DNA from 2 places in the Virgibacillus sp. M23 genome. Region 1 is predicted to be linked to the other one. Evidence: predicted binding sites of a transcription regulator. Region 1 holds the regulator's gene; the other holds the start of a gene.
The links. Region 1 encodes LexA, which represses DNA repair genes until DNA is damaged. Its sites were predicted from a motif close to CGAACATATGTTCG; they were not measured.
Positions count from the first base shown of each region.

Region 2: the regulator LexA is predicted to act here: its motif matches at 6,993-7,006, upstream of RVS70_RS14760 (DNA polymerase IV).

Region 1 covers NZ_JAWDHA010000001.1:98,998-111,067, forward strand. Annotated here, with positions in the region: gene tkt (transketolase) at 327-2,327, opposite strand; gene RVS70_RS00505 (DUF896 domain-containing protein) at 2,434-2,670, opposite strand; gene RVS70_RS00510 (recombinase family protein) at 2,788-3,426, opposite strand; gene lexA (transcriptional repressor LexA) at 3,709-4,332, shown strand; gene RVS70_RS00520 (hypothetical protein) at 4,507-4,686, shown strand; gene RVS70_RS00525 (hypothetical protein) at 4,869-5,054, shown strand; gene RVS70_RS00530 (hypothetical protein) at 5,150-5,443, shown strand; gene RVS70_RS00535 (CBO0543 family protein) at 5,533-6,096, opposite strand; gene RVS70_RS00540 (undecaprenyl-diphosphatase) at 6,339-6,938, shown strand; gene RVS70_RS00545 (DMT family transporter) at 7,793-8,104, opposite strand; gene RVS70_RS00550 (DMT family transporter) at 8,086-8,442, opposite strand; gene RVS70_RS00555 (YxeA family protein) at 8,959-9,312, opposite strand; gene RVS70_RS00560 (MarR family transcriptional regulator) at 9,689-10,171, shown strand; gene RVS70_RS00565 (nuclear transport factor 2 family protein) at 10,164-10,571, shown strand; gene RVS70_RS00570 (hypothetical protein) at 11,106-11,357, shown strand; gene RVS70_RS00575 (hypothetical protein) at 11,593-11,826, shown strand.
Region 2 covers NZ_JAWDHA010000040.1:24,122-36,191, forward strand. Annotated here, with positions in the region: gene RVS70_RS14735 (phosphotriesterase) at 1-734, shown strand, start outside; gene RVS70_RS14740 (aminotransferase class V-fold PLP-dependent enzyme) at 736-1,860, shown strand; gene RVS70_RS14745 (alanine racemase) at 1,886-3,046, shown strand; gene RVS70_RS14750 (phosphopentomutase) at 3,049-4,251, shown strand; gene RVS70_RS14755 (aldo/keto reductase) at 4,724-5,656, shown strand; gene RVS70_RS14760 (DNA polymerase IV) at 5,722-6,972, opposite strand; gene RVS70_RS14765 (DoxX-like family protein) at 7,154-8,056, shown strand; gene RVS70_RS14770 (DUF4166 domain-containing protein) at 8,204-8,683, shown strand; gene RVS70_RS14775 (YndJ family protein) at 8,670-10,298, shown strand; gene dacB (D-alanyl-D-alanine carboxypeptidase/D-alanyl-D-alanine-endopeptidase) at 10,462-11,943, shown strand.

The sequences.
Region 1 (12,070 bases):
AGGCTCGGACAAAACACAACTTTTCTTTACTCATAATAAGCATAATCATGTTATCAATAGGAGGATCTTCGCCGCACCGTGAACATATACGCGTTTTCCGCTGGAACGCCCACAGCTAACTTGGTAAAGAGAAACACGTTACCACGTGGATCTTCGGACTCGTGCTGTTCCCGCTGGAGTCTCACTTATTTCAGGTGCTAATTTAATTTTTCTAATCAAAAAATGAGCGATAATTAATTTCAACTAATTATCGCTCGTTTTTAATTGTTTCTTCATTCTTTTGTCTCAGCCTCTTTGGCTATAAACGTGTTATATCTTATTTAAAGTTATTCCATCATTGATTCAACGTGTTTCACAACATTTTCCACAGTAAAACCATACTCTTCGATGACTTTTTCTCCTTTTGCGGATGCACCAAATGTATCAATTCCAATAACCTTACCGTGATCACCGATATATCGTTCCCAACCGAATGGGGAAGCCATTTCAATTGCAACCCGGCGTTTTACTTCAGATGGGATAATTTGTTGCTTATATGAGTCAGCTTGTACATTAAAACGATCCCATGACGGCATGCTGATAACCCGGACATCGATCCCCTTCTCTTTCAGTTCAGCTTGTGCTTGAATTGCCAATTGAACTTCAGATCCAGTTGCTAATAGCAAGGCATCAGGTGTTGCCTTCTCCGCATCACTTACAACATAAGCACCTTTTTTCACACCCTCGTAAGCATGCTCTTTTGTACCAGATAATGTCGGTAGATTTTGTCTCGTAAGAACAAGTGCTGTAGGTGTATCTGTCGATTCCAGAGCCAAGCGCCAAGCAGCTTGTGTTTCATTTCCATCAGCTGGACGAATAAGTGATAATCCAGGCATTGCGCGTAATGAAGCTAATTGTTCGATCGGTTCATGAGTTGGCCCATCTTCACCAACAGCAATCGAATCATGCGTGAAAACATACGTTACCGGTGTATTCATAATAGAAGATAGACGAACTGCCGGACGCAAGTAATCACTAAATACAAAAAATGTTCCAGCATACACATTTAATCCACCATGTAATGCCATACCATTCAATGCTGCTCCCATTGCATGTTCTCTTACGCCAAACCATATATTTCTCCCGGCATAATTGGTGCGTGAAAAATCATCTTCATCATTTATTGTAGTTTTATTCGAGCCAGCTAGATCCGCACTTCCACCAAAGAAGTTCGGTACAGCTTTTGCAATTGCATTCAGTACTTTACCTGAGGAAGCTCTTGTAGCTAGTGTATCCTTATCAGGCTCAAATACTGGAAGGTCTTTTTCCCAATCGACAGGTAATTCACCATTTAAAGCGAGTTCAAATTCGCTTGCTAATTTAGGATATCTTTCTTTATATACTTCTAGTAGTTGATTCCAATTATCTTCTACTTCAGCACCATGCTTAACAATTTTTTCGTTAAAATCTGCGTATACTTCCTGTGGTACATGAAAATCATCATGTCCCCAATTATAGAATTCTTTTGTTAATTTTACTTCATCTGTGCCGAGAGGAGCCCCATGGGAAGCAGCAGATGCTGATTTGTTGGGTGACCCATATCCAATTACTGTTTTTATCTCAATTAGTGTAGGTTGCTCACTATTCGTTTGCGCAGCTTTAATAGCATTTCGAATTGCGTTTACATCATTGCCATCCTCAACAGTTAACACTTGCCATCCATAAGCCTTGAAGCGTTGTTCTGTGTTGTCAGAGAATGAACGATTTAGATCACCATCAAGTGATATATCATTCGAATCGTATAAAGCAATTAGTTTACCTAAGCCTAAATGACCAGCAAGTGAAGCGGCTTCGTGTGAAATTCCTTCCATTAAGTCTCCATCACTTACAATGGCATACGTATAATGGTCGACAATATTTATATCTTCCGTATTAAATTTTGCAGCAAGATGAGCTTCTGCCATTGCCATTCCAACAGACATAGCGATACCTTGTCCGAGCGGTCCTGTGGTGGCTTCTACACCATCTGTATGATGAACTTCTGGATGTCCAGGTGTCTTAGAACCCCATTGACGGAATGATTTCAAGTCCTCAATGGTTACATTGTATCCTGATAAATGTAGTAAACTATAAAGCAGCATTGACCCATGCCCTGCCGATAGTACAAAGCGATCACGATTAAACCATGTTGAATGTTTAGGATTATGATTCATAAAGTCAGTCCATAATGTATATGCCATCGGTGCAGCTCCCATTGGTAATCCTGGATGTCCAGAATTTGCATGTTCAATGGCATCAATGGATAACGTACGAATGGTATTAATTGATTGTTGTTCCATATTCGACATAAGATTACTCCTTCCACTATTCCAAGCTTTTGTATACTCTTTTTATTCTATAACGAAACATAGTTTGCCACAAGCAAAACAATGTGTGTGTCAAGTACCATGACACTTACTCTTTATCTTTTTCTTGATTTTGCATGTCCTTTACCTTTTGTGGTGTTACATCATTGCCATTTGGGTCAACAACTGTCATCGATTTAAATTGATTTTTAAATGAGCTTCGAACGTTTTGCAAGTACTCTTGACGTAACTTTTCTTGCTCCTTCTTTTCAACTGCAGATAGACCTTCTTCTTTTGCTTTTTTTGCTAATACATTTATACGTTCTATTTTATCTTTAGATAGCATCTAATAACCTCCAGTTTCATATAGAAAGTTTTGAAATTGTAGTTGTACGAAAATAGAAAAGGCAAGAACATAATTAGTGTTCTTGCCTTTTTATCTTACCTCTACCATATCATATATTCAAGTATTTTGAAATTCCTGATACCTTCTATGGACCGTAGCCTTCGAAACGGAATAACCTAATCCATTTAATGTAGTGGCAATCTCTTCGAATGTCAGATTGTTTTCCCGCAGACGTACCACTTCTTCAATAGGAAAAGTCTTTCGCTCACGACCAGGTGCCTTATCTTGATTGGATAAATTGTTACTAGGATTATAGCCGTTTTTAATAGCTCTTTGAATACCTCTTTTTATTTTAGCATTATGTATTTTTCGCTGATATTCTTCCACAATGCCAACAATTTGAAGAACCATGGAATCTGCTTCAGATAGTTCTAACTTACCATCATGGTAAGAAGTATAGATGGGTATGTTTAATTTATGTAGTTGATGGAACAGCGCTATTTTTGTATTACCTCTACCTAGACGAGTTTCGTCCTGAATGAGTAAACAGTCTGCCTCTCCATCAGAAAACAGATCAAGCAACTGAAAAATGCCATCTCTATCAATCTTATAGCCACTCTCTTGTTCTTGGATGCAACAACTAACCGTTAAATGATTGTTTGTTGCTAATTCCATTAATTCATGCTTTTGTCTTGCAAGTGACGTTTCCTGTGTTTCCTTATCTGTACTAACTCTGCAATAAATAATTGCCCTCAACATACTATCTCCCTATGAAAATAATTAACTAGTGATAATAGAATAATATAAGAATCCGAGCGTTAGTGCAAAAGCAATGAGGTAGAATGCGTCTGTTTTTGTTATTTTTTGGAACATTGAAACAGGCCTCCTTATCAGTATAGGAACTTTTGTTCGCTTGTTGTTTTAAGTATTACACGAACATACGATCTTGTCAAGGTGTTTTTCGAACGAACGTTTGCATTTCCAACAACCCGATGGTAAACTAGTTATAATTAATCCTATGTGCGAGGTGATCAATACATGACTAAACTATCGAAAAGGCAGCAAATGATACTTGACTACATTAAAGATGAAGTAACAAAAAAAGGATACCCACCTTCTGTACGTGAAATTGCCGAAGCCGTTGGACTAGCATCTAGTTCAACTGTTCATGGTCATCTTTCCAGGCTAGAAAGTAAGGGTTTTATTCGCAGAGATCCTACTAAGCCTAGAGCTATAGAGGTATTAGATCTTTCTCAAGATAATAATATACCTAGAAATGAAGCGCGCTATGCACCAGTCATTGGAAAAGTTACTGCCGGTCTTCCAATAACAGCAGTAGAGAATATTGAGGAATTTATTCCATTGCCATCCAATAGTGCGAGTCCAGATGATAACTTATTTGTACTTGTCATTGAAGGTGAAAGTATGATAGAAGCCGGTATTTTGGATGGAGACATGGTAATAGTAAAGCAACAGAACACTGCTATCAACAGTGATATCGTTGTAGCGATGACAGATGAAAATGAGGCAACGGTTAAACGTTTCTTTAAAGAAAAGGATCATATTCGTTTACAGCCTGAAAATTCAACAATGGAACCACTTATTTACGATAACGTAACGATTCTAGGTAAGGTTATCGGTCTATATAGAAACATCCATTAAAAACTGCCAATTGGCAGTTTTTTTATAGTCTAGGAAATAAAATTTGTCTATGTGGATAAAGATGGGCGTGAGCCATGTCTAGCTCCTGCACCCAGAAACGAGGTGATTTCACGAATCGCCCTAAGACCGGAGAAGACCAGGGGCTAAAAAATTGCCAATCATGTGAAGTCAAATGTGACACCTGGGGATATTATTTTACTGGATGACTCTGGTGGAAATCGTAGTCAAACAGTTGAATCATTAGAGGACATATTGGCTTATTTTCAAAGATTGAATTACCAAATGGTAACGGTCTTTGAATTACTCCTCTATGGTAGTACTAATCAGTTTAATCCATTGCTCTTTTATCCATAAAATCAAGACTATTATACATAGCCTTCTGAGTAGAAGGCATATTTTTTCCTTCATAAACATGATTGTTACCGCATTTAATTGGCTATCAGACAAAATAAAACGTTTATCATAAGACACAAGCCATCTCAAATATATGAACATTGAATATATTAGCATTATATCAATGAAAAGAAGGAAATAATATGTGGAAAAATAGTAGATGTGGTGGAAGAAATGATGATGTAGCAGGTGTGACAGACGCAAACGGCGATGACTTCGGTGGTGACGTTATTATAAATGATAATGACAACGATCTAAAATCGAGGAATCGAAATGTACCTTTGCAAAAATCTCTAATAGTGGGAATCCTATGTAGATGTCAGCTCTGATGCTGATTCAAGGAGAAAGAAGAAGAAAAAGAAAAAATATAGTGGGATATATTCTTATGTATCCCACTTATCCTTTAAAAGGTGAGTGATTTTTAATGGAGAGACCTAATCTATTTTCGTTAAAACCATATGACGACGGTTTTCCAGATCAACACATTACAAATAAATCCGTTGTTAAACATAGCGGTAATTCAGATGTCGATGTAAATGTGCATGTCGACACCAAACCGATCGCCTACGCTATGCTATGTACACTATTAGCTTCTAAGCAAATATCCAATGAAGAATTTGAAGAGGCGGTTAGTAGACTAGATAAATTAACAAATCGAGAGAAACGAAAAATGAAAAATGTAGATGACTTTATCAGGCCAAAGTTAAATAAGCGATGAAATTAAGAAGACTTTCTTCTTGATTTCATCGCTAAATCTTTGACTAACTCTACAATACATATTTCATAAACTCAATTTGAATCCTTATATTATTTATCGGTTATTTTTTTATAGCTATCCATATTATAAAAAAGATACGCTATCATAATTAAAAATAAGTAGATAAAAAAGTCATAGAATGTTGACCAACCCTTTGGATTATAAAAATCAATTGCATTAAATAAATTCATTCCTCCAAATGCGGCGATTGCAGCAAAAATACTACCTTTTAATAACGGATTCCAGTTTGGCTTAATTTGTAGAACAAACATGACTGCAACGGGAGCCATTGCCAAGTGATATGGAAGAAATAATAAAGGTGATATTGGAGAGAATTTCATAGGATAAGACCATAAACCATATGATAAAGCAATAAGGTCAATTAACAATGAAAGAATGATGGTGATAAATCCCCCGATTAAAAGCCGCCCTGTACTTTTCTTATTCCTAAACAAGAACCAAATGAGCCAAGGTATGATAAATAATCCAATACCTAGCCACCATTGCCATGAAAACAAAAATGCGTTAAATACAGCATCTACCATTAAGCGATTCACTTCAACTAATTGATTATAAGCATTTTCTGTTTGTTGTAATCCTTCGTTAACTGTCACTATTATCCCTCCGTTATAAACATAGCTTGTGTAATTTATTACCATTTATGTATAGTCAAATGAACTTGATTAATTAAAAAATGCTCATAGTAATATATAAAGTAAATAAGCTCTCTTCAAATCCCCTTTTCAATTCGTCGACTCTATTCTTGCAAGATTGTAAGAATGATGTAAGGAAAATAAATACCATATTGTAAATAAAATAACTATACTTTCCTCAGAACCCTAAGGAGGAAAGTTTTATGAATCTTAATCAAATGAATATTGACTTGTTTCGAATGGTGAATAATCTAGGTAAGGAGTTTTCCATACTAAATCCAATTATGACGTTCATTGCTGAATATATGATATTTTTTTTAGTTCTAGGCATCGTCATTTTCTGGTTTAGAAGACAAAAAAACAATCAGCTTATGATTATTTGCGGCTCCATTACGTTTGTGTTAGCAGAAATAGTCGGAAAATTTGTAGGGAAATTCCATTCTAATCATCAACCTTTTGCTGAACTTGCTAATGTCCATAAGCTTGTAGAACATACGGTAGATAATTCTTTTCCAAGTGATCATACGATATTCTTCTTTTCTTTTTGTATGACTTTCTGGCTTTTCAAAAAGCAAGCGAAGGTGTTTTGGATGATGTTAGCCTTGATTTTAGGACTATCACGAATTTGGGTAGGTGTACATTATCCAGCAGATGTCTTTGTAGGAGCCATAATTAGTATTCTAGTTGCAATACTTGTGTATCAAATAGTACCGAAGCTTACTATTATAAGGAAATTGTTAGTTATTTACGAAAAAGGAGAGCGATTAATACTGCCAGCAAAAATGAAATCTAAAGAGCATTAACATATAAAAGGATAATAAAAATAAGCGATACTCCTCTTTCTTAACGTTTTTAATTTATACATAGAAATATAAGAAACAGAAGCTTACTCTCTTTATTGTGTCAGAGTTACAAGCTTCTGTTTTTCATTACTGTTTATTCTTCATATAACTGGCAGCAAGACCCCCACTTCAAGCAATAAAGTGAAAAACATTGGTAAGCGATGGATCCACTTCCAGTAAATGCAAAATTTTTTAAGTTATATCCTTGTGGTACTAACAATCAGTAGTGAAAAGAAAGTCCCCCCCACTGATTGAAGTTTCACCTTCTAAGAAGTTTGGTACATATTATCAGAATAACTAAATAGATCTATTGCTAGTTAACCGAGAAATTATGGAGTTTGCAAATCCCCTAAGATAAGGGTATTCATTAATAACACAGGCTGGTATAGAAAAAGTTTGAGCTTTATCCCTATTACCAGATGATAGAATCTAGTAATTTTTACATCTATAGACTTAAAAAGCCGATTTTCCTTACTACATTGATTACGTAATTTCTCCCCCTTGCCATTAACCTCATCAAGAATATAACTGGCTTGTTTGTACAAAACCAGCACAAAAGTTCTTTCTTCTATCATCCTGCTGATTCTTAAGAATTACTATTAGGAATATATACTATTGACATTTAAAAACTAAAGATATATAGTATAAATATATGCGATATGTGATCTACGTCTTAATTGACAGAAAATTACGTTAAACAAGAAAATTTCTTAGCACTTTAATAATCTACTATATGTCAACATAGCTTTCTAACTGACTATATTGACATATGTGAGATGTATGTAACGTAATTATTTTGGTTTTACCTTATTCATTCAAAAGGCTTCTAATATAACAACGCCTGCAATAATGAATAATAGACCTCTTAATTTACGAAAAGAAAATTCTTCTTTGTATACGATTATATTAAATAAATTATTAAAGACAATAGACAGTCCTGACCATATCGCAAAGGCTATACCCATATTCATGTATTTTATAGCAATGGATAATAGCGTTATAGCTGCCATAAACGAAACTAATGCTGACAATATGTACCTTATTTTTGTCATGCCATCTGTTTTTTTGACAAATATATGGCCAACAACAGCACAAATGGTTGATATCATTAAGAGAGATATTCCCATTTCTGCACCACTCCTTTTTGTTTAGGGTTTTTACTAAGGTTAACTACACCTATTAGGATCAAAATAATACCTATTAATTTAAGTGTGGAAATTTTTTCATCAAATGCAAAAAAACCTATTAAAAGGATTATAATCGTCCCAAGTCCAGCAAACAATGCCCCAACTACTCCTACTTCTTTTCCTCTAGTATTCCACATATATAATAAAATAGAGGATAAATAAAAAGTAATCGCAATGATCGTTGGGATAAGCTTGGTTAGTCCGTAGGAATAATTTAAAAAAATTACACCGATTACCTCAAAAATAACAGCTAGTCCTAAACCTATCCAAAATCTCAAATAATTACCCCCTTTATATAAAAATATATACATCTTCCAATATAACAATAGGTTTAATGAATATCAATAAACGAATAAAATGTCGGAATAGTAAGCATTACATGAAGATATTTACATCATGAATTCTATCATACGCAAAAAAACCGTAAATGAAAGATATTTACGGTTTTTACTATTCGCTACCAAATATCGTATTTTGATTTTCATTGCCTATCGTATCCAGCATTATCACAGGTAGTAACATTCCCACTTCAAGGAAAGCCAATATTAGTAAGTGAGGGATCGGCTGCCAGTAATTGTCCGATTGGTATAAGGGCCATTAGGTCATACCCTTGTGGTACTAACAATCAGTGGGGAATAAACAGAATCCCCACTGATGATAGTTTCATTTTATTTTTTACATATAGATCAATTTGTGTAACTTGTCTTTAGATCATTTTAGTGAGCAATCAAATTTACTTGTCAAGCTTACTTAGCTCCCATCAACATACCTGTGTATATTTAATAGAATGGAACTCACAGTTTTTCTTTCGCATCTTCTGGTATAGTATCATATGGAACTTCCTCCCATTCCTTTACATAACTACGTTTAGTTGTTAAGCGAATATAAGCTCCCTCCCGTAGTTTTTTACTAGCCGAAAATGTTACAGTTCGTACATCACCAGATTTTTCATACCCCGATAATGTATATTCATATCTTGGTCCTTCCATCTCTTTAGCAGTACCGTCAATTTTTACGTAAACACTCGTCTTAGGAATAAGAGGATTAAGCATATCTGCTACTTCATTTTTTACTAACGCAGTAAAGGCAAACAGAGCTATAACTATAATGGCTAGCAAAATGAATAGTATCCTCAACATATTCTTCATCTACATCACCCCACTTTTAATATCATATTTATTCATAGCTTAAAAGATCAGATAGCTACTAGCCATAGAATTACCTTTCATCTTGATGACATTATTGTAAGAATGAATGATCTACTGTCAATATTCACTCGAAATAGAACGCTTATGCTTTCCTCCTGTTCAATATACGTAAGCTCTTGTCCGTTATAGTTGGTATTTTATCCCGCATATAACTGGCAGTAACACCCCAACTGATTGAAGTTTCAATTTATCAGTATTTTGCTTTTCATTTTAGCTTTCACTTTTGCTCATGCGTACTCTTCATTGGAAAAATTGACATTTCATTCATACATGTTAAAATGTTGTTAACCGGTTAACAAAAATAAAGGAGGTACACATGAAAACTTCTGAGATAGAAAAAGCAATTGCTGCAATTGAAAATTTTATTGTACAACGTGAGAAAAAATTAAAGAGCTCTAACTATACTTCTTACAAAGATTCAATCGATGGAAATAAATGGACCTTAACACAAATGCATATTGTCTCTTTGATTAAGAATAATCCAACACGGGTTAACAATGCATTTTTAGCAAAAAGCTTAGGGATTTCTAGACCAGCTGTTTCTAAAGCGATTCACACCTTAATTGAGAAAAATATGATCATTGCAGAGAAGAAAATATCTAATCAGAAAGCCATTTATTACGCTTTAACTGATTCAGGACACAAGTTATCGATCATCCATGACAAACTACATCAAACAGCTAAAGAGCGGTATTCTAAATTACTTGATCAATTTTCTGAATCTGAATTAAAAGTTATCATAAGATTTTTGGACGCTTGGTCTGGTCAAATTATCCAAGGAGGAAAAGATGATGAATAAAAAACAAGCATATCAATTTTTTACGGAAGTTTATCAGGAAATTATTGTGAACTTAAATATTAATCAAATTCCTGAATATTTTAGTGAACAATACATTCAAGTAACCGATGGAGTGCGTACAAATATGATTGATTTCACAAATCATATCGTCACATTAAAAGAGCATGTAGCAGCCATGTCAGTTTCTCCTTTTTATGATTTTCTGTTTGACGAAGCCAAACAAACAGTAACTCTCAGATATATTGTTCATGTAAATAAGAAAAACGGAGAAACGGGCGATGTTGAAGTAATAGCGATTTTTGAATTAGCTAACAATAAAATCATACGTTGTAACGAAATGACTTGTCCTTTGAGCAACAATAAAGAACTTGAGAATATTGGAACTATAAATACTAATTAACGTTAATTTATTTTTCATACCGTTCAGAAAAGCCCCGTCCATTATTGAGACGGGGCTTTTCTAAACTAAAGTAAACGTAATTCATCATTATACATTTGCTAAAATCATACTGTTTTAGTGAATGTCAAAAACGATAATCAACTAGCATAATAACAGCATCCTATATTCGCAATTGAGATTTTGTTGCAATAATGATTGCAACATCAAGAATGGTATTCCTAGCTGCTAGACTGATACCAGTGAGTTGAAAAAAACATGATTTACTCCAACGTAACATTTACAATGCGAATCTACATTTGCTTGTAATAACCTTCTATATAAATTCTCACCTTTGCTTGCGCTAATAAGCTCGTTCATTGGATGTATGCCATATTAAAAAGCAAGAAAGTATTGTAGATATGTCATAGTTATTACTAAATATCTAAATTTTCAAACGAGTTTAATGCAGAAACAAACGACGATTTTTTACATGACGGTTTAGCCGCGGGAGAAACGGTTGTAGATTTTTACATAGAATCCATTCCTGCAGATGCAATGATCGATTATTCTGTACCCTTTTATAATCTAAGTGAAGAAGACAAACTTGTCGATAATTTTGACCAAGGTTCCATCGTTCACAAGGACAAAAAATGGTATGCTGTAAGTAAATCATATATTGGCCATAGTTACAGTGGTTGGAAATATGCTGCTGGTTCCACAATAAGTGGTGGTTTTTTAACTGCTTCCCATATTAAATCTGTTTCGAACACGTATTCTGGTTCTTTGACGGTAACTAAAAATGCGTAAACTTCATTTGTTGGTTTTAGTATTGGAAAATCTTATAGCAGAACCGTCAGTTATATATCTCCTTCTTATCCTTACGGAAGATACAGATTAGAATATAGACATGTATATAAAACCTATAAGGTGAAACAAGAGCAAAAATACGCTACAAAATATGTCTATGCGAAAAAATGGGTTGAACGTCAATATCGTGTAGTTAAGTTTTAATGTATATATTACTAAGGGAGAAATAAAAATTATGAACAAAATAAATGTGGGAATTTCGTTTCTATATATGGCTACCTTTCTTTATGGAGTACGTTATATTTCAGGCGCAATGGGGGTTATAAGTTCAACAGAATGGAGCGATGAAGTATTCGCAGAACATATGTTATTTATTCCAGACGGTTTAATGATTGCTACTGTAATTACTTTAATTTTAGGTATTGTTTTTTTTGTGTGGGGATTGGTAGATAATTTCAAAAAAAATTAAATCTATTCATTTTTATGTTCTGAATTATTGTATTAATCCCGTAGATTTTAAAGTTGAATAAAATGCATAGGCTGTCTCGAAAGTTTAAAGTACACTTTAGATAATAAATTCAATGTTACATAGACAACATCCCGCACTACTTTTTTAGTGATCCGGGATGTTTTTTCGGATCTAACCAACTCGGGCGAACCTTCTTGAGACAGTATCTTATAAAATAAAATGTCAGTTATGGATTCATAGAAGT
Region 2 (12,070 bases), on a different contig from region 1:
AACTGACGAATGATGGAATGGGAAGAGATGTCAAAAGGCTAGTTCGTTTAAGTGAAGCATCTGGTGTACACATTGTTACATGTACTGGTTTTTATAAAGATCCATTCATACCTGAATTTGCCCAGGGGTGGGATCGTGAACAATTTGCTACTCATTTCATAAAAGAAAGTAAAGAAGGAATTGAGGATACAGGTGTTCTTCCTGGAATTATCGGGGAGGTAGGGACAAGTGTTAATGAGATAAAACCAGTGGAAAAAGAGCTCATTATTGGAGCTGGCATGGCTGGTCTAGAGACAGGCTTACCGATTTCCACCCATACATCTTTAGGGACGCTAGGTAGTAAGCAAGTGGACATGTTTTTTGCATTGGGATTACCGAAGGAACAAATAATCATTGGTCATCAGGATTTAAATCCTAATAAGGAAGAGGTTTTAGACGTACTTCAATCTGGTGTATATATTGGATTTGATACGATTGGTAAGAATAATTACAGACCGGATGAGGAGCGTTTGGACTTTCTATTAGATTTTATTGAGAGAGGTTTCCATAAACAAATTGTTTTGTCAGCAGACTTAACACGAAAATCCCATTGGCATAAATTTGGTGGTCCGGGATATGATCTTGTGTTAAACGATTTTATCCCTGCATTAAAAAAACGTGGTGTAACGGAGACGGTAATTACAGACCTGCTTGTAAAAAATCCAGCAAATGCATTTTCAGTAAAGGAGCGGTAATATGGCTTACAATCCGGAAAAATTAAAATATGCTTCATCTGTACTTCCAACGTTGACAGTTGAGGAGGCTCAACAGCTTCAATTTAAATTAACCCATAGTATGAGTAAATATTTTACAGGTGATCAATTCTTATCTATGGGTGACCTTGGTGTCGCTCCTCGTTATCAGAAACCAGAACAAACGGAAAGGGTAGAGCGTGTTATTGCCGATTTTTTTGAAGCTGAAAAGTCTGCTCTCGTTCGAGGTGCAGGTACAAGTGCGATTCGAATCATTCTGAGCACGCTCCTTGAAGCTGGTGATAGCATGTTCATTCATACTGCTCCTGTTTATACAACGACGAAGGATACGATTCGTATTCTAGGTATTCAGACAGAATCAATAAATTACAATGATTTGAATGCTGTAAAGGAAGCTGTGCAACAGAATCAATCCTGTAAGCTTTTTTATATTCAGCATGCAAGGCAACAGCCGACAGATATCTACCATCTAAAAGAGGTTATTCAAACGGTGAAGAATATTCGTCCAGACCTTCCAATCGTTGTTGACGATAATTATTGTGCGATGAAAGCTTATGGGATTGGTGTAGAATATGGTGCTGATTATTCTACGTTTTCCGGATTCAAGCTGCTTGGGCCAGAAGGTATTGGAGTAATTGTAGGGAAAAAAGACGGTATAGAGACACTACAGCAACGAAATTATTCTGGTGGTGGACAAGTACAGGGATATGAAGCGATGGAACTTTTACGTATGATGACATTTGCTCCAGTATCACTAGCAACGCAGAATGAACAGGTTGAAGAGGTTTGTAAACAATTAAATGAGGGTGTCATCGAAGGAATTGCAGCAGCCTATATGACAAATGCGCAATCAAAAAATGTCATTGTTGAGCTAGAGCAGCCAATTGCGCAAGAAGTTATTCAAAACAGTAATGGACTTGGTGCTGCTACTCATCCAGTAGGCGCAGAATCAAAATATGAAATTATTCCAATGATTTATCGTGTTTCAGGCAGTTTTATTGAAGCACAGCCACACTTAAAACAATATGGATTACGCATTAACCCGATGAAATCGGGAGCATCCACAGTTATTCATATCTTAAATAAAGCAATAAAAATGGTCAACTAGATTTTTATGAAGGAGGGGTGCTTCCATGTTTTTGCATACAACAATACAAAGAAATCCAGAGCTGATATATGCCGGGCTTTCGTTACATCAAAACGGAGAGATTCCTCCAAATACGTATATTATCGATGTAGATGCTCTAAAAGCAAATGCCAGCATGTTAGCAGATACTGCTAAAAAGCATGGAATGGAATTATATTTTATGAGTAAGCAGCTAGGCCGATTTCCGGAGGTTGTAAATTATATCGTAGAAAGTGGAATAAAAAAAGCAGTAGCTGTTGACTTTGATGAAGGTAAAGTACTCGCAGATCACGGTATCGCGATAGGTAATATTGGACATTTGGTTCAACCTGGAAAGCATCAGTGGAAGGAGATACTTAGCTGGAGCCCAGAGGTTGTTACGATATTTTCATATGAGCGTGCAAAACAATTATCAGATGCAGCAGTAGATATTGGTACAAAGCAGGATATTTTATTGAAAGTCGTTGGCCCTGAAGACAGTATTTATGAATCGCAGGAGGGTGGGATTCCACTAGGTGAGCTACATCGAGAACTTGATCGAATACTAACCTTACCTGGTGTTCGGATAATAGGTGTAACTACTTTTCCTAATTTACAATTAGCGGATAATAAGCAGGAAATGGTTGCAACTGCTAATCTCACAACGTTATTAAAAGGAAAGCAATTACTAGAAGAGAAAGGAATTACAGTAAAACAGGTCAATGGTCCGAGTGGGACGAGTGTTGACACGATTCCGTATCTAGCTACTCACGGAGTAACTCATGGTGAGCCAGGACATGGATTAACAGGGACAACACCAATACATGCGTTTAAGAGGTTGCCAGAAATTCCTGCAATGATCTATGTTTCTGAAGTATCACACGAAACGAAAGATCATTATCAGGTTATTGCTGGTGGTTTTTATGGGAGATCGAATATGGAAGGCTGTTTAGTAGGAAGTCACAAAGAATCCATTCTTCAACAGTATGTGGCGGCAAGGCAAAGTAGCCCAGAAGCTATTGACTATTACGGTTCCATTGCAAAACCAGATTGTTTTAAAGTAAAGATTGGCGATACAGCTATTTTTTCCTTCCGTACACAAATATTTGTAACCAGAGCTCATGTAGCACTTGTTGAAGGGATACAGTCTGGAACACCCAAGCTTGTACATCTAGAAAGGAAGTGGTGATCATGGCGAAAATGACATTACTTGTCATTGACAGCTTTGGAATTGGCGCAATGGATGATTGTGTTGATTATCAACCATCCGATTGCACGGCTAACACGTATAAGCATATTCGTGATGTGAAAAAAGATGATTTACAAATTCCCTTTATGTATCAATCTGGTCTTGGGGCTTTGGTTGACAATCAAGTTCCACCACCAAATGCCTATGGTCGTTCCAAATTAGCTCACCATGGCGCAGATACGTATTTGGGACATCAAGAAATAGCTGGAAGTTGCCCCAAAAAATCGCATAAGCGTCTAATGAAGGACATTCATTTAACAATGAAAGTTGTACTAGAGAACGCTGGATATCGTGTGACGTATCCAATTGCAGATTGTCCCATATTATTAGTGAACGATGCAGCAGTTGTTGCTGATAATTTAGAATCAGCATATGGAAATATTATTAATGTAACAGCTGATTTCAAGAAGATGCCTTTTTCAGAAGTTAAAAAGCTTGGTCGTGTCGTCCGTGAGAACGTAGATACTACTCGAGTGATTGCTTTTGGTGGACCATATACGTCGATCGAGCATATTTTGTCCTGTGTAGAAGAAAAGCATAAAGGACAATGGGGAGTGAATACGCCGAAAGCCAAAGTTTATGGAGAGGGCTATAATGTGTATCACATGGGCTATGGTGTTGAAATTGACCAGCAATTCCCGATGATTGCTGCGCACCATGGTTTGAAGGTTCATCGCTTAGGAAAAACTGCAGATGTATTGCATGGTGAGGGACCATCTGATCCGATTGTTAACACTACCGATCTCCTCCATACTGTGAGTCATGTTTATGAACAGGAAGAAGCAGACGCAGCTTTTCTCATAAATGTACAGGAAACAGACTTGGCAGGACATGCTGAGGATGTTAATTGGTATTGTCAGCTATTAAATGAAACTGATAAGTGGTTATCTGATTCGTTTCTCCCTCTAATGGCAGACGATGATTTGCTAATTGTTATGGCTGACCATGGAAATGATCCAACAATTGGCCATGCTAATCATACAAGGGAATATGTGCCGATTTTGATTCTTGGTAAGAAGGTAAAACAGGCGAATATTGGCCTCCGGGATACAATGGCTGATGTTGGTGCTACATTCTGCGATTTCTTTCAGCTACCATCAACGGCAGAAGGAAAAAGCTTCTTATCTGAAATAATAGACCGATAGATTTCATATAAAGAGGCTGGACAAAACACAACTTCTTACTCAAAATACGAATAATCATATTATCAATAGGAGTAGCATTGCCGTACCGTGAAACTATACGCTCTTTCCGCGGGAACGGCCTCAGCTAACTGGGTAAAGAAAAACACGTTACCACGTGGATCTTCGGACTCGTGCTGTTCCCGCTGGAGTCTCGCTTGTTTTAGATGTTCAACGAATGATTTTAATCAAAAAACGAACGATAATTAATTTAAACTAATTATTGTTCGTTTTTTACTGTTTTTCCGTTCTTTTGTCTCAGCCTCTTTGCTTTCTCCCACATATAACTAGCAGTAACCCCCACGGATTGAAGTTTCATTTTATGTGCAATGACTAATTGCATACTTTGTTTTTAAGCTATAAGCAATATCGTATCTTGAATTTAGAAAACATGTTAATATTGCATTAATCCTATCGGGAAAGGAGTTTTTACTTTATGGCTAAGCAAACGTATTTAGGGAAATCTGATATTTCGGTCTACCCAATTGGGCTAGGGACAAATGCTGTTGGTGGACATAATATTTATCCGAATTTGTTAGATGAACGTGAGGGCCAGGATGTTGTGCGTAAGGCGCTGAATAATGGGATTAATATGCTAGATACAGCCTTTATCTATGGACCAGAGCGTTCTGAAGAGCTAATTGGTGAAGTAATGAAGGAATATAAGCGAGAAGATATTATCATCGCAACCAAAGGTGCACATAAATTTATCGGTGATGATATTGTGATGGATAATTCACCAGCATTTTTAAAACGATCAGTAGAGGATAGTTTGCGTCGTCTGCAAACAGACTATATTGATTTATTTTACATTCATTTTCCAGATGAAGATACGCCAAAAGATGAAGCTGTAGGTGCATTAAAAGAGTTAAAAGATGAAGGGAAAATTCGATCCATTGGTGTTTCTAATTTTTCTCCGGAACAATTAAAGGAAGCGAATAAAGATGGATACGTTGACGTACTGCAAGCAGAATATAATCTATTAAAACGTGATGCGGAAACGAAATATTTTCCTTATACCGAAAAAGAAAATATTACGTTCATTCCTTATTTTCCATTAGAATCAGGTTTATTAGCTGGGAAATATAATATAAATAGTACTTTCACTGATTTGCGAGCACAGAACCCTAATTTTCAAGGTGAGAAATTCGAAGAAAATCTTGCGAAAGTAAAACAGGTTAACATGATAGCTGAAGCATATGGCGAAGAGGTAGTGCATATTGTACTGGCCTGGTATTTGACACAGCCTTCGGTTAATGTTCTTATTCCTGGAGCTAAGCGTCCTGATCAAGTACTTAGCAATAAAAGAGCTGCTGAGATTTCTCTTTCGCAAGCAGATGTACAAAAAATTAGTGATATATTTGCATAGCTGTTAGTTTCCGAGCACTTTTTGCTGTAAGCAAATGGTGCTCTTTTTAAAAAGGGGAGTTTGTTTTAAGCGTAATGACCACCAATTTTTTGGCTTCTTTCTAGGGTAATTCCAGCGTCTGTGTAACTGATGGCACGGAGAATAGAAGTAGAACCATATTTGGCACGGATAGCGTCCATCGTATAACCAATATCATTTTTCTTTGCCCTGTCTTCAAACAAATTGAGCTGTGTTTCTTGTTTTTTATATAAATTATCTAATGTAACATAGGCACGACGAACGCTGCTTACTCCATCATAAAACTGTAAAAACAAATCCATACAAACATGGTAAACATCCATCGTCACATTTGTCGGGATTTGGATAGAGCGAGAACGGGAAAAACCACCTCCTGTAGCTTTAGAATAGCCGATTGCTAGATGAATCGTTTTACCAGCCATGTTAGCAGTGCGAGCTCTACGACATACTTCTTCACAAAGGTCAAGTAGACAAACTTCTGTTTCTTGCATAGAGTAATCACGTAGTAAGGAAATACCATGACCAAATCCCTTTTGTTCCGTTTTAACAAAATCACCGAGGACTGGGCTTAAATCGATTCCCCAAGCATGCCAATAAAGCTGTTCTCCCATCACCCCAAAACGTTTTTTTAAGTGATTTAAATCATAGCGTGCAAGCTGTCCCAGTGTGACAATCCCCATCTTGTTTAAATTATTCTTCATTCTACTGCCAATTCCCCATATTGCTTCTATCGGAAATGACCATAACTTTGCTTCGACATCCTCATATTTGCATTCCGCAATTCCTTGCTTTTTGGCATGAAGATCCATAACAACTTTTGCAAGGAATTTATTATCACCGATACCAATAGAGCTCGTAATTCCAAAGCATTCAAGGATGTCGTGCTTCATCCGTTTTGCCACTTCCCAACGACTGCCAAACAATTTTGTTAATCCATTAACGGTAACCCAGACTTCATCAACAGAGTATGGATGAATAGCTTCCTTAGGCACATACTGATTAATTAATTTGGTTATTTCAGCAGACACATATAAGTAATCAGCCATATGTGCACGGACAATATATAAATCTGGATCATCCGGTAGCTCAAAAAAGCGGCTGACATTGCTAATTCCATATTTTTTCTTTAAAGCTGGCGATGCTGCCAGTACAATACTTCCTGATCGGTTCGGATCCCCTACAACTGCAAGCAGGACCTTCATTGGATCTTTTCCTAATTTAATTGCTTCGACACTTGCATAAAAGGAGCGCATATCAATGCAAAGTACATCGTTGCGTGGATAAGAAGCATAGTTCATATTAATCCACCTCCGAAAAAAGAACGTTTGTTCTTATTGTATGCTGATAGCCCTATTTTATTCAATGGAAATATATGCACATATAGGTACTTATTATCAAACGAATCGTATGCTTGCCGGATAATTGTGATTATTCCCTAAAAATATATGTTATATTGGAAGAATAAGAGGAGGTGATACTATGAAGAACAAACCAATTTATGTAGAAATACCCATTCAATCGGATACAGAAACAATATGGAAATTCACACAAACACCGGACTTACATGAAAAGTGGGATTTACGTTTTTCATCTATCTCGTATTTACCAAAGGATGAAGTGAAGCAGCAACAAAAATTCTCGTATAAATCGAGAATTGGCTTTGGTTTACAAATAAAAGGCTGGGGGAGAAGTTCCGGAAGCTCCAATACAAAGGATGGATCTAAGGTATCCTCCCTGCAGTTTGGTTCAGATCAGACAGTATCCATTATTAAGGAAGGTGGAGGGTATTGGAAATACATACCGCAACAAGATTCTACACTGTTTCTTACAAAATATAACTATAAAACAAGGTTTGGGTACTTAGGTAAACTGTTTGATTTTTTCATTTTTCGTCCATTGATGGGATGGGCCACAGCAATCAGTTTTGCTGTGTTAAAAAGGTGGATAGAAGAAGGAGAGATGCCAACAACACAGTATTTACGTTTCTTTAGTAGTTGGTTATTCGCCTTGTTATTTAGCTTTATTTGGCTCTATCATGGATTAGCTGCTAAGTTGATACACCAACATCCTGTTGAATTATCAATGGTACAAACGGCACTTTCAATCAATGTAAAACAAGCATCTGTGCTAATTATGATCACTGGAGCGATAGAAGTTATGTTTGGGTTGATGTGGCTATTCTACGAAAATAGAAGATGGTTATACATAATACAAATTGCAATTTTTCCGTTATTAGGAATCATAGCCATTTTAACAACTCCAGATCAGCTCTTTCATCCATTTAATCCCGTAACGTTTAATTTGGCTTTGCTAGTGGTTTCTATCGTAGGGTTACACACTACTAAGAATATTCCTACAGCAAGAAGCTGTAAGCGTAAGTAAGAAGGAGTTGCAAATGTCTATTTATAAAAAGGTATTAGAAAACCAATTTTATGATCTTCACCCTATGTTACAAAGACGATATGAATTTAAAAGAAATAGTATCTTTAAAGCAACGGGAGTGATGAAATGTGTAAGAGGGGGACCAATGTGGTTATTTCCTACTTTTGGCTAGGTAAAAAGTATAAATTATTCTTTCCTGAATCTGGAAAGAATATTCCATTTGAAATTGTAAATTCGCAAATAATAGCAAGCGATGGAACTGAACAGGTTCACTGGGAAAGAGTATTTTATTTTAATCATAAAAAGCGCTTTTTTAATGCACGTATGTATCTAAATTCCGAACAAAACCTTATCCAAGATTATCTAGGTGAACCTGCTAAGTTTTATTCCGATTTAGCACTGTCAATAACGAAAGAAGGAGGATTGCGAATTGATTCTAAAAAACAGAGACTCGTATTACCATTTATAGAAATTCCATTACCCAAAATATTTCAGGGATTGGCTACTGTAACGGAAACATATATGGAAACGAAAGCGGTGTACTATATACAGGTTCAGGTTAAAAATCCTATAATTGGAACGGTTTTCTCATATGAAGGGGAGTTTAAAAGCAATGACATTTTTTAAAGTAGCCTGTATGAATAGTGTCTTATTCATTCTGATTACCTTGTATGGAGAAGATTCTTGGTACTTATTAATATTATCTGCAGCACAATTAATTTTTGTGCCATACATGCTGCACATCATTTTAAAAGAACAAAGAGGCTGGATCCCCACTTTTTATCCATATTTTGGAATTGTCGCATCTATAGCCATTTTTGTACTGCAAATAACACAAGATTCTCCAATTGATACAATACTGGCAACCATCTATTTCATGTTTACAATCATGTTGGCAATCCTTGGGGTCAACCGTTTTCTACATAGAGGTTTTGTACATGTCGAGGAGTTTTTAATTGATATTGGACTTATTTATATGGTTATAGGTGGAGCTTGGTTTGTGGCGCATGAAGCACAGATTGATACAGGCTTTTCACCTATTATTACATGGTTAACAGCAAATCATTTTCACTATTCTGCATTTCTATTACCTGTTTCTGTCGGGCTTTTAGGAAGAGTCCATCAATCGAAATGGTATCCATTAGTCGCAACCATTATTATCATTTCACCTATGGTTGTCGCGTTAGGAATTACGTTCTCGGTTATTTTGGAATTCGTGTCTGTCATACTTTATATCATTGGAATATATGGTTTAATTGGCTTATCATTTCAAACTTCGTTCCAAAACACGTTCCAAAAATGGTTTGTCCGTATTTCATACAGTGCATTAGGAATTTCAATACTTTTCTCACTTATATATGCACTTGGGAATCTTTCAGAGCGATTCTTTATTTCCATTGACTTCATGATACTGTTTCATGGCTTGATAAATATCATACTGTTTGCAGGAATAGGTACAATAGGCTGGTTAGTTGCTCCACCATTAAGTAAGCAAAGGGAGATAGTCTTTCCAATTAGTAAGATCAGAGGATCAGTCGTAGTAGACGAATCAATTCTAAATGGAAAGACGGATGAACAAAGTTATAACGGGCTTATAGACTCTATGAAACAATTTGCATATGATATCGATACAGAGACGTTATCCAAAACGATTATCGATTTCTATGAAAATACAAAAAGTTATCGATTATTTGCCGAAGTATATTGGCATCACTGGTTTCTACCCCTGGCAATTATCTATCGACAAATAAGCCGCTTTATAAAGCAATTGAATTTACCTTTATCCAGTAGATGTAACGAAATGACAGGAGATATACACGGGATCGCCGATCATATAGATGGCCGAAGCAATACAAGAGCATGGGTCAGAAAAATCAGTCAAGAGACTGTTTTTGTAGCGTTATATTCCCATCACCAAAGTGGGGAGCGTACTTATATGAATATTGCTTTACCATTGCCTCGTACATCCATGATTGGAATTTTGGAATTAAATCAACAAGGAGAGCATTTGCAGTTAACCAGCAAAAAAGTACGTACAACTAAAGCGGATTCGGGTATTTATTTAGTGATTAGAAATCGGTTATTTAGGTTGCCGATTGAAGAAACCTTTGATGTAGAAGAAGTAGAGGAAGGTTTACTTAAAGCCAGACATCGAATGTGGCTGTTCTCTATACCATTTTTACATATTAATTATCGTATTGAACATAAGCATCTACCACAACTTGAGAGAAAGGTGGAGTAATGTTTGCAACCGTTATTTACTATGCTGTAGTTTGCTATAAAGGAAATGAGTGGATAGGTTGTATATATAGAAGCGCGAAATCTTAAAAAAACAGGAATGAAAGACAGTCTTGTGGAAATAATGAATAAGGCCATAAACTTAAGCTATTTTGAGGTGTGTTCTTATGTTTGTACATCCTAAGGGTATAGGGTGGCTGGTTATTTTAGGATTGATCGTTACTGTATGTATAGCTTCTTCTGTGTCTTGCACTGCAACAGCGGCTAATGGAAAAGGAGAGAGCTATAGTATGAAGCAAGAGCTAGATTCATATATCCATAAAGAACCAAAATTAAAGGGCGGATTAATTGGGGTAAGTATTCGACAAGCGGATACAGGCAAAATAATTTATGAGCATATGGGAAATACTCGGTTTCGACCTGCCTCTAATATGAAGTTGTTAACTGCAGCGACGAGTTTATCCGTTTTGGGAAAGGATTATCAATTTTCTACAGAATTACGTACTAATGGGACGATAAAGCAGGGGAGGTTGAATGGAAATCTGTATTTAGTTGGAAAAGGGGACCCTACCTTGTTGCCAGAAACCTTTGACATGTTCGCAGCAAAGTTAAAAGCAATGGATATTGATCATATTTCTGGAGATATAATCGGTGACGATACATGGTATGATGCAGTTCGCCTCTCGCCAGATATGATTTGGAGTGATGAGCATTATTATTATGGTGCACAAGTATCTGCATTAACAATTTCTCCAGACAAGGATTATGACGCGGGAACTGTCCGTTTAGAAATACAATCAGGTGGAATTGGTGAAAAGCCACAAGTATCCATGTCACCAAAAAACAATTATATAGAAATAAAAAATGAAGCAATAACGGTAAAAGCTGAGCAAGAAGAAGACCTCATCATAGAACGTGAGCACGGGACAAATATCGTATCAGTGTCAGGAATAATCCCTAAAGCCAAAGAGCCGATCAAAGAGTGGATAGCTGTCTGGGAACCCACTGGCTATGCACTGGACTTACTTAAGCAGGCTTTAGTCAAGCAGAATATAACATGGCATGGAGTAGTGAAAAGTGGTGAGGCACCTATAAAATCGAAATTGCTTTTCACGCATTCATCTATGACGTTAGCAGAGCTGCTTATTCCATTTATGAAACATAGTAACAACAGTCTTGGAGAGATTTTAGTAAAGGAAATGGGAAAAAAAGTATACGGAGAAGGAAGCTGGGAGCAAGGAATCGAGGCGCTAAAGAGACAATTAAAGCGGTTTGGTTTGAATCAAGAAAAACTACTTATTCGTGATGGTTCAGGAATATCACATGTAACATTAATACCACCAACCGCAATTACCCAATTATTATACGCTGTTCAAAAAGAAGCGTGGTTTCCAAGCTTTATAAAGTCACTTCCAGTAGCTGGGGATTCTGATCGGCAAATAGGAGGGACGTTACGTTATCGAATGCCTGATTTAGTTGTGCAAGCTAAAACAGGGACAATTTACGGTGTTAGTACATTATCGGGCTATGCTGAAAAAAGCAATAAAGAAAAGCTAATATTCTCCATTATGATTAACAATCTAATTGATGAAGAGGAAGGAAAGGTAATAGAGGATCAACTATTGGAAATTATAGTGGATACAGATTAAAACAACTAAATAAATGAAATAAAAGCTGTTGTAGTAAAGCAATAGCTTTTTTATAGTCTAGGAAATGCCCATGTGGATAAATAGGGGGTTGTTGAGCCGTGTCCAACTCCAACGCCCAGAAATGAGG